2 linked regions of the Actinoallomurus bryophytorum genome follow. The protein of the gene in region 1 binds, or shares a complex with, the protein of each later gene. Links are inferred from orthologs where the notes say so. Each region holds a gene or a part of one and is shown on either strand. Other genes may lie near its edges.

What was found. The genes of interacting proteins can lie anywhere in the genome.
Region 2: the proteins of dnaB (region 1) and dnaG are in contact, whole or in part, in a crystal structure (PDB 2R6A), measured with the Geobacillus stearothermophilus proteins. The link is inferred for Actinoallomurus bryophytorum from one-to-one orthologs. Residues at the interface, in WP_033016901.1 of Geobacillus stearothermophilus: Ser13, Glu15, Ala16, Gln18, Glu91, Leu92, Asp94, Ala95, Val96, Pro97, Thr98, Ala99, Ala100, Asn101, Tyr104, Tyr105, Ile108; in WP_049624496.1 of Geobacillus stearothermophilus: Lys456, Leu457, Leu458, Pro459, Ala460, Asn463, Ala464, Leu467, Leu535, Leu536, Ile537, Ala538, Gln544, Glu545, Asp548, Tyr549, His552.

What each region holds. Positions count from the first base shown.
Region 1 is NZ_VFOZ01000001.1:3,252,834-3,259,835, forward strand. What follows is about bases 1,896-4,884. They hold dnaB (replicative DNA helicase), read right to left. Parts: upstream 4,065-4,884; coding sequence 2,727-4,064; downstream 1,896-2,726. Other genes in these bases: FB559_RS15135 (AraC family transcriptional regulator), read left to right, coding at 1,896-2,666; FB559_RS15145 (MATE family efflux transporter), read left to right, coding at 4,402-4,884. In the rest of the region: FB559_RS15120 (DUF6745 domain-containing protein), read left to right, coding at 1-269; FB559_RS15125 (hypothetical protein), read left to right, coding at 280-717; FB559_RS15130 (NAD(P)H-binding protein), read right to left, coding at 790-1,650; more of FB559_RS15135, read left to right, coding at 1,734-1,895; more of FB559_RS15145, read left to right, coding at 4,885-5,718; FB559_RS15150 (TetR/AcrR family transcriptional regulator C-terminal domain-containing protein), read right to left, coding at 5,696-6,316; FB559_RS15155 (FAD-dependent monooxygenase), read left to right, coding at 6,403-7,002. UniProt on the Escherichia coli protein: The main replicative DNA helicase, it participates in initiation and elongation during chromosome replication. Travels ahead of the DNA replisome, separating dsDNA into templates for DNA synthesis.
Region 2 is NZ_VFOZ01000001.1:363,853-370,814, forward strand. The notes cover bases 2,313-5,261. They hold dnaG (DNA primase), read right to left. Parts: upstream 4,750-5,261; coding sequence 2,875-4,749; downstream 2,313-2,874. Other genes in these bases: rpoD (RNA polymerase sigma factor RpoD), read right to left, coding at 2,313-2,803; FB559_RS01775 (ABC transporter ATP-binding protein), read left to right, coding at 4,974-5,261. Outside these bases: efeB (iron uptake transporter deferrochelatase/peroxidase subunit), read right to left, coding at 1-278; iron uptake system protein EfeO, read right to left, coding at 275-1,396; more of rpoD, read right to left, coding at 1,655-2,312; more of FB559_RS01775, read left to right, coding at 5,262-6,230; FB559_RS01780 (hypothetical protein), read right to left, coding at 6,277-6,962. UniProt on the Escherichia coli protein: RNA polymerase that catalyzes the synthesis of short RNA molecules used as primers for DNA polymerase during DNA replication.

The DNA of each region.
Region 1 (7,002 bases):
TCGGCTGGGCGTCCTACATCGACCAGGCCTGCCTGCGGCCGGTCGCCTCCGCGCCGGACCCTGGCAATCCGGACTCGCAGCTCCACCTCTATGACATGCGCAAGGAGACCAGGGTGCTCCTCGCGGTCAACGGCTCCCTCGAACGTGACGGCCGCCGCCGCCGGTACGGCCTGACCGTGCCGGGCTTCCTCAATGACCCGATCGCCGCCGCCGGCTGGACCTACGGGCTGTCCGCCGAGCAGTACTCCCTTCTTCTCCGCCGAACCTGAGGTGACCTTCATGACTGTGACTCTTGGCTCCCTTTCCGAACAGACCGGCCTCGCCGTGCTCGACCATCTCGAGCGGTCGGTGAGCATCCCCGTCGTCGACGGGCTTCAGGCCCAGGGCGACCTCATCGTCATCCCGTACTCCGTGATCGCCTCGTCGGTACGGCTCTGGCCGACGGCCGTCTGGACGAGCGTCCCCTCCGAAGGAGTCGAGCTGCTCCGCGGCGCGGCCGGGGGCAACCCGCACACGCTGGTCGCCGAGCCGGGCACGTGCCGGTGGACGACCACGATGACGGACGCCGACGGCCTCGCGATCGGCGCCTTCGATGCCTCGGCCGTCGTCTACCTGCTCCACCCGGAACACGGTGCCACCGGCTGCGCGCCGGGCACGTATGTCGTCCGCCGCCAGCGCGAGCGGGAAGGACAGCGGGCGCGCCTCGTCGCGGACTGATCGCGGCTCATGTGGGGGGCCGGCCGCGGCAGGGCGCATGGGGGCCCCTGCCGCGGCCGGTCCGCTGTGGGCCTACCGGGAGGCCCCGGTCGCCGGCCGGTTCCAGTGGCCCGCGGCGGCGGTCTCGGCGACGTAGTCCTCGAATGGCCTGGGTGGCCGGCCGAGGGCCCGTTCCACGCCGTCAGAGACCGGGGCGCCCCGGCCGTCGCGGATGGCCACGTGGAGGCCGGTGAGCAGCCGGGCGACGTCGACGGGGACGCCGTGGGCGACCTGGCGCTCGGTGAAGACCTCGGGGTCGACGTCGACGTGACGGATCGCGCGCCCGGTGGCCTTGCCGATGAGGTCGGCCGCCTCGCCGAAGCCGATCGCCCGCGGGCCGGTCAGCTGGTAGGTCTGGCCGCCATGGCGGTCCTCGGTCAGCGCCGACGCGGCGACCTCGGCGATGTCCTCGGCGTCGACGAACGGCGTGCACCCGTCACCGGTGGGCAGGGACAGGGTCCCGGCGAGGACCTGTGGCAGCCAGAAGGTCTCACCGAAGTTCTGCGAGAACCAGTCCGGTCGCAGGATGGTCCATTCGACACCGGAGCCGCGTACGGCCTGTTCGGCGGCCTTGAGGGGATGACTGTCGTCGGCCGCACCGACGCCGTGGGCCGACAGCAGGACCAGCCGCCGTACTCCCGCTGCGACCGCCGCGGCCACGAATCTGGGAACGCGCGACCGGCCGTCGGTGTCCGTCCGCAGGCGGGGTTCCAGGACATAGGCGGCGGTGACTCCGTCGAGCGCGGGCGCCCAGGTCGCCGGGTCGTCCAGGTCGAGGGGGATGTCGGCGCCGGTGCGGGACGCCGTCCGTACAGGCCGGCCGCCGGCCTGAAGACGCCGGGCGATGCGGCGGCCGGTCGTGCCGGTGCCGCCGAGGATGAGAGTGTTCTTCACATCTCCCAGAGAACTCTCGGACTCAAAGACGATCCATGGGAGAATGTCGTCAATACATTTGTGATCGTCTACCGGTGGGTGGCGTGGACGTTCTGAGCGACCTGCTGCACCGGGCCCGCGCCCGAAACGCACCGGTCAGGCAGCTGATCCAGCGACCGCCGTGGTCGCTCACCTTCGCCGACGCTCCTCCGCTGACGGTCATGGCCACGCTCGGCGGCCACGCCTCGATCCGGCTCGACGACGCCGCGGCCGTGCGTCTCGCCGCCGGTGACATCGCCCTCATCAGCACCGTCGGCCGGTACACGATCGCCGACGACCCATCCACCCCACCCCAGGTCGTCATCCGGGGACAGAGGAAATACGTCGTCGGCGGAGACGATGAGGTGGCGACGGAGCGAAGTCTGGCCCCCCGCACGTACGGCGACGGTCTGCCGGGGGCCACGATCATGCTCCGGGGCGCTTACGAACTCCGCGGCGACGTGGGCGACCGCCTGCTGGACATGCTCCCGCCGCTGGCAATCGTGCCCGCCGGGCCGCGGACCCGTGCGGCGCTGGATCTGCTCGCCACCGAGGTCGCCTGTGACGAACCCGGTCAGGACGCCATCCTCGACCGGCTACTGGACTTCGTGCTCGTGCTGGCATTGCGAGCATGGTGCGCCAGGCCGGAGTCGGCGCCCGCCTGGTATCGGGCGCTGGCCGATCCCGCCATCGGCGACGCGCTGCGCTTCCTGCATGCCGATCCCGCCCACCGGTGGACGGTCGCCGCACTGGCCGCCGAGGTCGGCATGTCCCGCGCCGCCTTCGCCGCACGCTTCACCGGGCTGGTCGGCGAGCCTCCGCTCACCTACCTCACCGGCTGGCGGATGACCTTGGCGGCGGACCTGCTCCGCGACACCGAGGCGACCATCGCCACCGTGGCCCGCAAGGTCGGCTACGAGGACGCCTTCGCCTTCAGCGTGGCGTTCAAACGCGCCCGCGGCGTCACCCCCTCGGCCTGGCGCCGGCAGGTGCGCTGACTCCGCATCGCGTGGACCACCGGCGCGGTATCGGACCGGGCCGCAGGCCGTGCGTCCTCGTCAGTGGGCCATGTCGACGAAGCGGCTGTAGTGGCCCTGGAAGGCGACCGTGACCGTCGCGGTGGGGCCGTTACGGTGCTTGGCCACGATCAGGTCCGCCTCACCCGCGCGCGGGGACTCCTTCTCGTACGCGTCCTCACGGTGCAACAGGATCACAACGTCGGCATCTTGCTCAATTGACCCAGACTCACGCAAGTCGGACACCATCGGTTTCTTGTCCGTGCGTTGCTCGGGACCTCGGTTGAGCTGGGAGAGGGCGATGACCGGGACCTCCAGCTCCTTGGCGAGGAGCTTCAACGACCGGGAGAACTCCGAGACCTCGACCTGGCGGCTTTCGACGCGCTTACCGGACTGCATCAGCTGCAGATAGTCGATGATGACCATGCGCAGGTCGTGCTGCTGCTTGAGGCGGCGGCACTTGGCCCTGATCTCCATCATCGACATGTTGGGTGAGTCGTCGATGAACAGCGGCGCCTCGGCGACCTCGCTCATCCGGCGGGCCAGGCGGGTCCAGTCCTCGTCGTTCATCGAGCCCGAGCGCATCGCGTGCAGCGCGACCCGCGCCTCCGCCGACAGCAGGCGCATGGTGATCTCGTTGCGCCCCATTTCGAGGCTGAAGACCACCGTGGCGAGCTGATGCTTGATCGCCGCCGCCCGTGCCAGGTCCAGTGCAAGTGTTGACTTACCGATGGCGGGCCTGGCCGCGATGATGACCATCTGGCCGGGGTGCAGGCCGTTGGTCAGGGCGTCCAGGTCGGTGAAGCCGGTGGGGACGCCGACCATCTGGCCGCCGCGGCTGCCGATGGCCTCGATCTCGTCCAGGGCGCCCGGCATGATGTCGCTCAGCGGGGCGTAGTCCTCGCCGGTGCGCTTGTCGGCGATCGCGTACACCTCGGCCTGGGCGCGGTCGAGCAGGTCGTCCGCGTCGGCGCCGTCGGTGCTGTAGCCGAGCTGGGCGATGCGGGTGCCCACCTCGACCAGCCGCCGGAGGATGGCCTTCTCCTCGACGATCTTCGCGTAGTAACCGGCGTTGGCCGCCGTGGGAACCGAGGCGACCAGGGTGTGGAGGTAGGGCGCGTCGCCGATGCGGCTGAGCTCGCCGCGCTTGAGCAGCTCGTCCTTGATGGTGATGGCGTCGACCGGGTCGCCCCGGCCGTACAGGTCGAGGATGCGGTCGTAGACGGTCTGGTGTGCCGGCCGGTAGAAGTCGCGGCTCTGGAGCAGCTCGATGACCTCGGCGACGGAGTTTTGGGAGATCAGCATGCTGCCGAGCACGCACTGCTCGGCCGCCAGGTCGTGGGGCGGCGTGCGCTCGAACTCGCGCTCGTGGGATGACATCTCGGTGACACTCACATCCGCACCCCCCGTCGCCCCAACCGCTCACATCCTCCACGTCTATCTCACCGCTACGACAGTTTGGGTGCTGTGCGGCCCGTACGCAAAGGCGGCTGTGGAGCCCGCTGTGGACGGCCTGTGCAACACGCCGACACGGCTGTGCACAGCGCCTGTGGACAGCCTGTGGATTTCTCTGTCACCTCGCCGAATTACCTGCTTGAGCTGCGGAAACGCCGTCCACCACCTGTGAGTTGAAGAAACCACAGACGCCCGTCATCCACAGGTCGCCCACAGTGCCCGGTAAGCGACCGCTGTCGCCGGTGCCCTACGGTTTCGAGTCATGGCACTTCGGCACCCGCACGACCCGGAGATCCTGCGCCTCGCACTCCCGGCGTTCGGGGCGCTCGTGGCCGAGCCGCTGTTCCTGCTGACGGATTCGGCGATCATCGGTCATCTGGGCACGGTCCCCCTCGGCGCGCTCGGCGTCGCCGGTCAGATCCTGTCGACGTTCGTGAGCCTGTGCATCTTCCTCGCGTACACCACCACGGCGTCCGTCGCGCGGCAGATCGGCGCCGGGAACGTACGGGAGGCCGTCCGGCAGGGTGTCGACGGCATCTGGCTCGCCGCGGTCATCGGAGTGCTGATCATCGCGGTGGGCTGGCCGCTCACGCCGGCCCTCGTCGACGCCTTCGGCGCGTCGGCTTCGGTGGCGCCGCAGGCGGAGACCTACCTTCACATCAGCCTCTTCGGCGTACCGGGCATGCTCATCGTGCTGGCCGGCACCGGCGTGCTGCGCGGCATGCAGGACACCCGTACGCCGCTGTACGTCTCTGTCGGCATGTTCGCGCTCAACGGCGCCCTGGGCGCGCTGTTCGTGCTCGGCCTCGGCTGGGGCATCGCCGGTTCCGCCTGGGGGACCGTGCTCGCGCAGACGGGCGGAGCGGTCCTGTACGCCGCCGCGGTCGCGCGCGGCGCCCGGCGTCACGGCGCGCCGCTGCGGCCGGACGCCAAGGGGCTGCGGGCATCGACGAGCGCCGGCTTCAACCTGATGATCCGCACGCTGAGCCTGCGGGTCGTCCTGGTCATCGGCACGGCCGTGGCGGCGCGCATGGGCGACGTCCAGATCGCCGCCCACCAGATCGCCTCGAACGTCTGGTCGCTGCTGGCCTTCGCGCTGGATGCCATCGCGATCGCCGGGCAGGCCATCACCGGCCGCTACCTCGGCGCCGAGGACGTGGCGGGCGCCCGGGCGGCCACCCGGCGGATGATCGAGTGGGGGATCGCGTCCGGCGTGGTGTTCGCCCTGCTCGTCCTGGCCGGCCGGCCGTGGCTGCCGGCGGTGTTCACCTCCGACCCGGCGGTACGTTCGCAGCTGCTGGCCGCCCTCATCGTGGTGGCGCTGCTCGAACCCATCGCGGGTGTGGTGTTCGTGCTGGACGGCGTTCTGATCGGCGCCGGTGACCAGGCGTACCTCGCGGTGGCGGGTGTCATCCAGACGGCGGCGTTCCTGCCCGTCGCCTGGCTCGTGCACGTCTACGGCGGCGGGCTGGTCGCCCTCTGGCTCGCGATCGGGGTGTGGATGGCCGCCCGCCTGATCACGCTCGGCCTGCGCGCGCGCAACGACGCGTGGCTGGTTACCGGGGCCGTACGGCGCTGAGCTGGGCGCGCATACCGTCGAGCATCCTCTGCAGGCCGTACTCGAACAGGGTGTCGCGGTCGAGTGCGACCGCTCCGCCGGCGGCGAGAAGGGGGAGCTCGCCGGGATCAAGGGCGGGTGGCGCGTCGTCCTCGCGTTCGGGGTCGGCCTGCTCGTCCAGGGCGAAGCCGCTCACGTAGTGCCCGAGGACGATGATGGCGCGTACCGCGTCCTGGGGGTCGAACCCCGCCTCGACCAGCACGCTCAGGGTGCGCTCGATGCGCGGCAGGCTGTCGGCGGTGGGCCGGTTGCCGGCGGCGAGCCGCGCGCCGTCGCGGTGGGCCAGCATCGTGCGGCGGCGTATCCGCATCCCCTCGGCGAGCCACTCGTCCCAGGACTGGCCGGGCTCGGGACGCCCGCTGGAGCCGCGGTCGGCGCGTTCGACGGCGGCGGCGGCGAGGTGGTCGAGAAGGTCCTGTTTGCTGGCGAAGTGCCAGTACAGGGCCGGCGCCTGGACGCCGAGCTCCTTGGCCAGCCGTCGTAGCGACAGGCCGTCGAGCCCGACCTCGTCGATGAGGCGCAGGGCGGTGTCCAGCACGGTCTCGCGATCGAGGGCCATCCTCGCCTCCCTTCTCCGCTTGACAATTTAACACCGTTCAATCAACCTTAACGACGTTAAGGACTTAACACCGTTAAGGGGGCATCATGAAGTACGACGTGGTCATCTCGGGAGGGGGCCCGATCGGGCTGTTCCTCGCCTGCGAGCTGCGGGCGCACGGGGTCAGTACGGTCGTGCTGGAGCGCCGGTCCGGGATCGACCCGACGCTCAAGGCCGGCGGGGTGAGCGGCCGGGGCGCGGACATCCTCACTCGGAGGGGCATCGTCGATCTCCTCGGCCCGCTGCCGACGATCGCCGACCTCATGGGCGACCGAAAGCCCGGTGGCGAAGGTCCGCGAGCAGGCGCCGCACGGGGCTCTCTGCCCACGGGGCACTTCGCGGGGCTCTGGATCCTGCGCGGCGGATCGTCCTCGTCCACCGCGCTGATCTTCGCTCAGCAGCAGCGGGTCGAGGAGGTCCTGGAGAAGCGCGCGGTCGAGCTCGGCGTCGACGTACGCCGCGGTCACACCGTCGTCGGGCTGGACCAGGACGACTCCGGCGTCACGGTCGCGGTCGAGGGACCGCGAGGGCCGTACGACCTGCATACGGAATGGCTGGTCGGCTGCGATGGAGGGCGCAGCGCCGTGCGCAAGATGGCGGGCTTCGCCTTCCCGGGCCTGGACGGAGTGATCACCGGGCGCCAGGCT
Region 2 (6,962 bases), 2.9 Mb from region 1 along the record:
GCGGTCAGCGCCGCGCCGGCGGCGGTCCACTCCTTCAGCATGCGGACCAGGCGGTCGCGGTCGTCGGTGACGACGTCGAACGACGCGAAATGCAACCGGTCCTGGACCGGGGTGGCGATACCGGCCTGATGCGCCCCGAAGAACGGCACCGGGCCGTTGCCGGAAGAGGGCCCTTCGTGGGCTTGGGCGACGCTGACCAGACCGGCGCCGGCCGCGGCACCCGCGGCCAGCGTCGCACCCGAATACCCCAGCAACCTGCGCCTGCTGACCTCCGTCACCGCGCGACGACCCCCGCCAGCTTCGACAGCGGCTCACCGAGGGCGTTGACCTCATCGGACAGTTCCTTGCGCTGCGCCTTACCGACGGTGTCATAAGAGACGTACCCGTCACCCTTCTTGTACTTGTCCAGCAGCTTCTGCACCTTCGCGAACTCGTCGGTCAGGTCACCGGTCAGCCCGGCGTCTTTTTCCTGCACGACCGGCTTGAGCAGCTCGAACGCCTTCTGCGCTCCGTCGACGTTGGCCTTGAAGTCACTCAGATCGGTGTGAGAGAACGTGTCCTCCTCACCGGTGATCTTCCCCGTCGCGACCTCGTCCAGAAGCTCCTTGGCACCGTTGGCCATCGAGGTGGGGGTGATCGACGCGGTACCCACCCGGACCTTCAACGTCTCGATGTTCTTGACGAGATCGTCGGCGTAGGGGCCCTCACCCTTCAGGGACTTGGTCTTCCACAACGCCTTCTCGATCTGGTGCCACCCGGTCCACTTCTGGCCCTTCTCCAGGTCGGCCTCACGGGTATCGGTCTTGGGATCGATGTCACCGAACGATTCGGCCACCGGCTCGATCGCCTCCCACCCGAACCGCGACGGAGCGAACTCGGCCTTCGCGCCGGCGATGTCACCCTTCGACACCGACGCGGCGAACGTCTTGGTCTTGGCGAGGGTGTCGTCCACCTGCGCGCCGATGTAGATCCGGTAGGCCGCGACCGCGGCGTCAAGGCGCGGGTCGGTCGCCTTGCCCTTACCGGTGACCGTGAACGCCTGCGAGGGGCCCTTGCCGGTCATCCCGGCGCTGCAGAGGACCTTGTACGTGCCCGCCTCGAGAGAGACGGTGACCTCCGCGCCGGTACCGGGGCCGATGTTCTCGCGCTCCGAGACGATCTTGCCGTCCGGAGCGAGGATCTCCAGCTCGTTGACCTGCGAACCATTGTTCGTCATCTTGAACGTCGTCGCACCGGCCGCACCGGTCTTGGCACCGACCTCACACGACGAGTCGGTCGCGGTGACCTTGATGGCGGCGTCCTTACCGGACGCGGCGTCGTCCTTCCCACACGCCGACAGCACCGAAAGTGAGACGAAGACGGCGCTCGCGGTGGCGAGCAAATGGACAGGACGCATGAGATCTCCAGCAGACGACGTGAATCGGGTTAGGGGGTCCTTAGTTAGCCTAGGCGTGCCTAACTTAGCCTTACCTAACCTCATCCCGTCAAGCCACCCACGCGTGCGACTTTGTGACCCTTCCCACCACCTGCCCCCCGCGCGGGCACTCTGACCTCGGACTTCACGGTCCGGGCAAGCGAACACCCGCGCACCCCGACCGGCACGCGGGTGTATCGGCGGGCCCGGCACTCTGGCGAGCGCCGGCCCACGGTCGCTCTACTCGAGATACTCCCGCAACATCTGGGCCCGCGTCGGGTGGCGCAGCTTGGCCAGCGTCTTGGACTCGATCTGGCGGATGCGCTCGCGCGTCACCCCGAACTCCCGGCCGACCTCTTCGAGGGTGCGCGGATGTCCGTCCGTCAGGCCGAAGCGCAGCTGGATGATCCGCTGCTCCCGGTCCGACAGCGACCCCAGGATGCCGTCGAGCTGGTCCTGGAGCAGGATGAACGCCGCCGCCTCGATGGGGACGACCGCATCGGCGTCCTCGATGAAATCCCCGAGATCGGAGTCCTCCTCTCCGATCGGGGACTGCAGGGAGACGGGTTCTTGGGCGACGCGCTGGATCTCGACCACGCGCTCGGGGGAAAGGCCCATCTCCAGGCCGATCTCGTCGGGCGAGGGTTCCCTGCCGAGGTCCTGGTGGAGCTGGCGCTGCACGCGCACCAGCTTGTTGATGGTCTCCACCATGTGGACCGGAATCCGGATGGTCCGGGCCTGGTCGGCGATCGCTCGCGTGATCGCCTGGCGGATCCACCAGGTCGCATAGGTAGAGAACTTGTAGCCCTTGGTGTAGTCGAATTTCTCGACGGCACGTATCAGCCCGAGATTCCCCTCCTGGATGAGATCGAGGAACAGCATTCCGCGACCGACATAACGCTTGGCGATGGATACCACCAGGCGCAGGTTGGCCTCGATCAGTCGTTGCTTCGCCCGCACTCCGTCGCGGGCGAGCAGTTCGAGATCGGTTCTTTCACCGGGGGTGATGATGACCGCTCTGGCCACCTTCTCCTCGGCGAACAGTCCCGCCTCGATCGATTTCGCGAGTTCGACTTCCTCTTCTGCCGTGAGTAGCGGCACGCGGCCGATTTCTCGCAGATAGATACGGACCAGATCGCTAGTCGGCGCACGCCTGGAGAGGTCATCTCCGTCGACGCGCGCCGAGTCCTCGTGTCCGCTGTGCGACTCGAGGACTTCGACACCTTGCTCTCCCAGTATCCGGACGACTCGATCCATCGAGTCGGCCGGCAGGTCAGAGCGGTCGATCGCGGCAGCCACGTCGTCGACGGTTATTCCGACGCCGCGCTCTCTGCCACGTGCGACAAGATCCGCCACCTGCTCAACCGATGGCGTCTCGCTTGGCAGCACCGAAGGGCCCACGATGACAGTGTGCGTCAAGGTGCCCGCGTAACGGGGGACCTATTTTTCGGCCCCGCCCGTCACAAGGTCCCGATCCCTCGCTCCCGCAACGCGTGTCTCTGCTGTTCAAGAGCCATGAGGTCCCCGAACATGCGGTTGTACTGCTCTTGGTTCTCGACCGGATTCAGCCGTCCTAGTTTGGACTGCAGCTTCGCGATCTCCCGAGTGACCTGCACTTCCAGCAATCTGGACAACTGAGATAGCGCATAACGGTCATCCGGAAGTCCGTTGTAACGCAACGGCTCCACCGCGAGACCGGTGATCAGGTCCTTGACCTCGTCGTTCGGCGCGGCCTCGCGCAGCCGGCCGGCCCATTCCGGTCCGGTCGCGGCGGCCGTGCCGCCGAGCTCGGCGATCAGCTGGCGTACGGCGGCGTGGCCGGGGACGGTCAGAGCCTCGGCGGGAATGGCGTCGAAGCCCGGCCCGAGGAGTGCCGGCCGCTGCACCGCGAGCTTGAGCGTCTCGCGCTCGACCCGCACGATCGGGTCGTTCGGGTCATGGGTGGGTGCCACCGGCGGCGTACGCGGCGCCTCCGGGGCGTCGGACCGGCGGCCACGGGTGTCGCCGCGCCGGCGGGTGGCGTGGTCGCGTACCCGTTGGAGCACGAACTGCTCGTCCAGGAAGCCGGTCCACTTGTCCAGGTCGATGGCGTACCGGTCGCGCATGCCGCGGTCGCGGATCCCCGCGATGATCGGCGAGGCGGCGTCGATGGCGGCGAGGCGGCCCTCGGTCGTGTCGAGGTCGTACTTTTCGATGGTCGCGCGGATCGCGAACCTGAACAGCGGCACCCGGGAGGCGACCAGGTCGCGCACCGCGGCGTCGCCGTGCTTCATCCGCAGGTCGCACGGGTCGAGCCCGTCCGGCTGCACGGCCACGAACGTCTGTGCGGCGAACTTGTGCTCGGACTCGAACGCCCGCAGCGCCGCCTTCTGGCCCGCCGCGTCACCGTCGAAGGTGAAGATGACCTCGCCGCTCGCCTCGTCCTGGTCCATCAGGAGCCGGCGAAGGATCTTGATGTGCTCCTCGCCGAACGACGTGCCGGACGTGGCGATGGCCGTGCCGACACCGGCCAGATGGCAGGCCATGACGTCGGTGTAGCCCTCGACGATGACGGCCTGCCGCCGTCGGGCGATCTCCTTTTTGGCCAGGTCGGCGCCGTACAGCACCGACCCCTTCTTGAACAGCGGGGTCTCGGGGGTGTTGAGGTACTTCGGGCCGTCGTCGCGCTCCTCGAGCCGGCGGGCGCCGAACCCGACCACGTCGCCGGTGAGGTCGCGGATCGGCCAGATCAGCCGCCCGCGGAACCGGTCGATCGGCCCGCGCCGTCCCTGGCTCGCCAGCCCGCCGGTGATCAGCTCCTTGTCGCTGAAGCCACGACCGCGCAGATGGCCGACCAGCGCCTCCCATTCGTTCGGCGCGTAGCCGACGCCGAACCGCGCCGCCTCCTCGCGGCCGAACCCGCGCTCGGACAGGAACCTGCGGCCGATCTCCGCGGCGGGGGTCATGAGCTGCTCGGCGTAGTATTCCGCGGCCGCCCGGTGCGCCTCGACGAGCCGGGTGCGCTCGCCCTTCTGCCGTCCGGGGACGTAGCCGCCCTCGGTGTAGCGGAGCTGGATGCCGGCCTTGCTCGCGAGGTGCTCGATCGCCTCGGCGAAGGACAGGTGGTCGATCTTCTGGATGAAAGCGATCGCGTCGCCGCCCTCGCCGCAGCCGAAGCAGTGCCAGAGGCCGTTCGAGACATTGAAGGAGGGCGACTTTTCGTCGTGGAACGGGCAAAGGCCCTTCAGCGCACCGCCTCCGGCGTTGCGAAGCTGGACGTATTCCCCCACGACCGAGTCGATCGGCGACCGTTCGCGTACGAGGGCGATGTCTTCATCGCGGATCCGGCCTGCCACGTCGGCAGTCTAGTCGCGTCCCACCACGGCCGAGGCCGACTGTGACCATTGGCGTTCACTGGACAAATCATGGACATACACGGTGTACTGGCTCAACTTCGGCGGGCTATCGCAGATCCCGTCGATGCCTTGTCATCGGGTGTCTCGGGGGGACCCAGACGAGCAGCAATCCCGCACGCGGCGGTCGTCTGCGCTGACCTCCGCAGTAGCACGAGGTGTCAGCGATGACCGAAGTCGTCCTAGACGCGGTGAACAAGGTATATCCGGATGGCTTTCACGCGGTCCGTGATCTGACCTTGCGCGTGCCCGACGGGGAGCTGTTCGTCCTGCTCGGCCCGTCCGGATGCGGAAAGTCGACGGTCCTGCGCATGGTCGCCGGGCTGGAGGAGATCACCTCGGGCAGCCTGTGGCTCAGCGGCCGGCTCGCCAACCACCTGCCGCCGCGCGACCGCGACCTCGCCATGGTCTTTCAGAACGGGGCGCTGTACCCGCACCGCAACGTACGCGGCAACATCTCCTTCCCGCTGGAGGTCGCGGGCGAGAACGCCGCCGACTCCCACGAGCGCATCATCGAGCTGTCACGTGCGCTCGGCATCGAGGAGACGCTCAACCGGCTGCCCTCGACGCTGTCCGGTGGCCAGCGCCAGCGGGTCGCGATGGGGCGGGCGCTGATCAGGCAGCCCGGGATCTTCCTCATGGACGAGCCGCTGTCCAACCTCGACGCCGGCCTGCGTACCGAGCTGCGAATGGAGATCGGCGCGCTCGTCCGCTCCGTCGGCGTGACCACTCTCTATGTCACGCACGACCAGACCGAGGCGCTGACCCTCGCCGACCGCGTCGCCATCCTGCGGCGCGGCATCCTGCAGGACGTCGGCACACCGCAGCAGGTCTACGACGACCCGGCCACGACGTTCACCGCGGCGTTCCTGAGCGCCCCGCCGATCAACCTCGTACGCGCCTCGGTCCGCGCCGACCAGAACGACGGGGTCCGGCTCGGCATCGGCGGCCAGGAACTCCACATGCCGTGGTCGGACCCGCGGGCGACGGCGCTGGTCTCCCGGCACGGCTCGTCCGTCACGCTCGGCATCCGCGCGGACGCCCTGCGCCCCGACCCCGACGGGCAGATCTCGGGGCGGGTGCGCGCCCTGGAGTTCCACGGGCACGAATGGCTGGCGCACGTCGAGGCGGGCGTGGCGCTGGTCGACACCGAGGCGTTCCGCGACGACGAGCCGCAGCAGACCGGGCAGGAGGGCGAGCCGGGGCTGCTGCGCCGGTTCCTGCGCACGACCGGGATCGTCGCCGAGGAGGCTCCGGCCGCACCCGTCCCGCACGGCGGCGTCCACCGCCGGTCCGACCTCGTCTTCCGGCTGGAGTCGCGGTCCGGGATCTCGGTCGGCGAGACCATACGCCTGTCCATCGACGCCGAGCGCATGCTGCTGTTCGGCGAGGACGGCCGGCGCGTGGACAAGGTCGAGCGCTGACACCCGCCCGCCGGCGGGGAGACTCGCGGCCCTGGCCGCGCCGCGGTCACGGCGCGGACCCGTTCCGGCGGCGTAGCTCGTCGGCGAACGCGCCGAGGCAGTTCGCCAGCTCGCGGTCGCTCAGCTCCCCCGGCGACCTGCCGCAGCCGGTCACGGTCCTGTCCCGCGCGGGCGGCGTGCCGGACACGTTCACCGTGCGCGGGCTGATGCGCCCGGTGATGGACAGGTCGACGTAGAACTCCGTCAGCCCACGGCGCACGCCGTACACGCGCCACATGTCGCCGCCGAGCGGAGTGAACTCCTCCAGCCGCCCGCCGGTGTTGAGGAACGTCGGGTCGACGCCGCGTACGGCGTCGGTCGCCTTGTTCGTCAGCGCGTTGAGGTTGGCCACGTTCGGGTCGCCGTCGGGCAGGACGTACAGGTCCATGCCGTTGAGGCGGCCATTGGCGGCGGTGTCGGCCGGGGACACGGCGTAGGCGATGAACGCCTGCGACTTGGACGCCCTCGGCGTCAGCGGGGTGACGTAGTACAGGTGGTGGTCGGGGGCGCGCAGCAGGTACTCGGTGGTGTTGGCGCCCTGCACGTCGTCCACGGTGGGCTTGAACCCGAACGACGCGCGGGATCGCCACTTGCGGCCGGCCGCCCACTCGGTGGCCTCGCGCTGCTTCTCGGCCAGGCTGTCGGGGTAGGCGGGTCCGGGCAGCTCGCCCGCCCGGACCGCGGGCCGGTAGG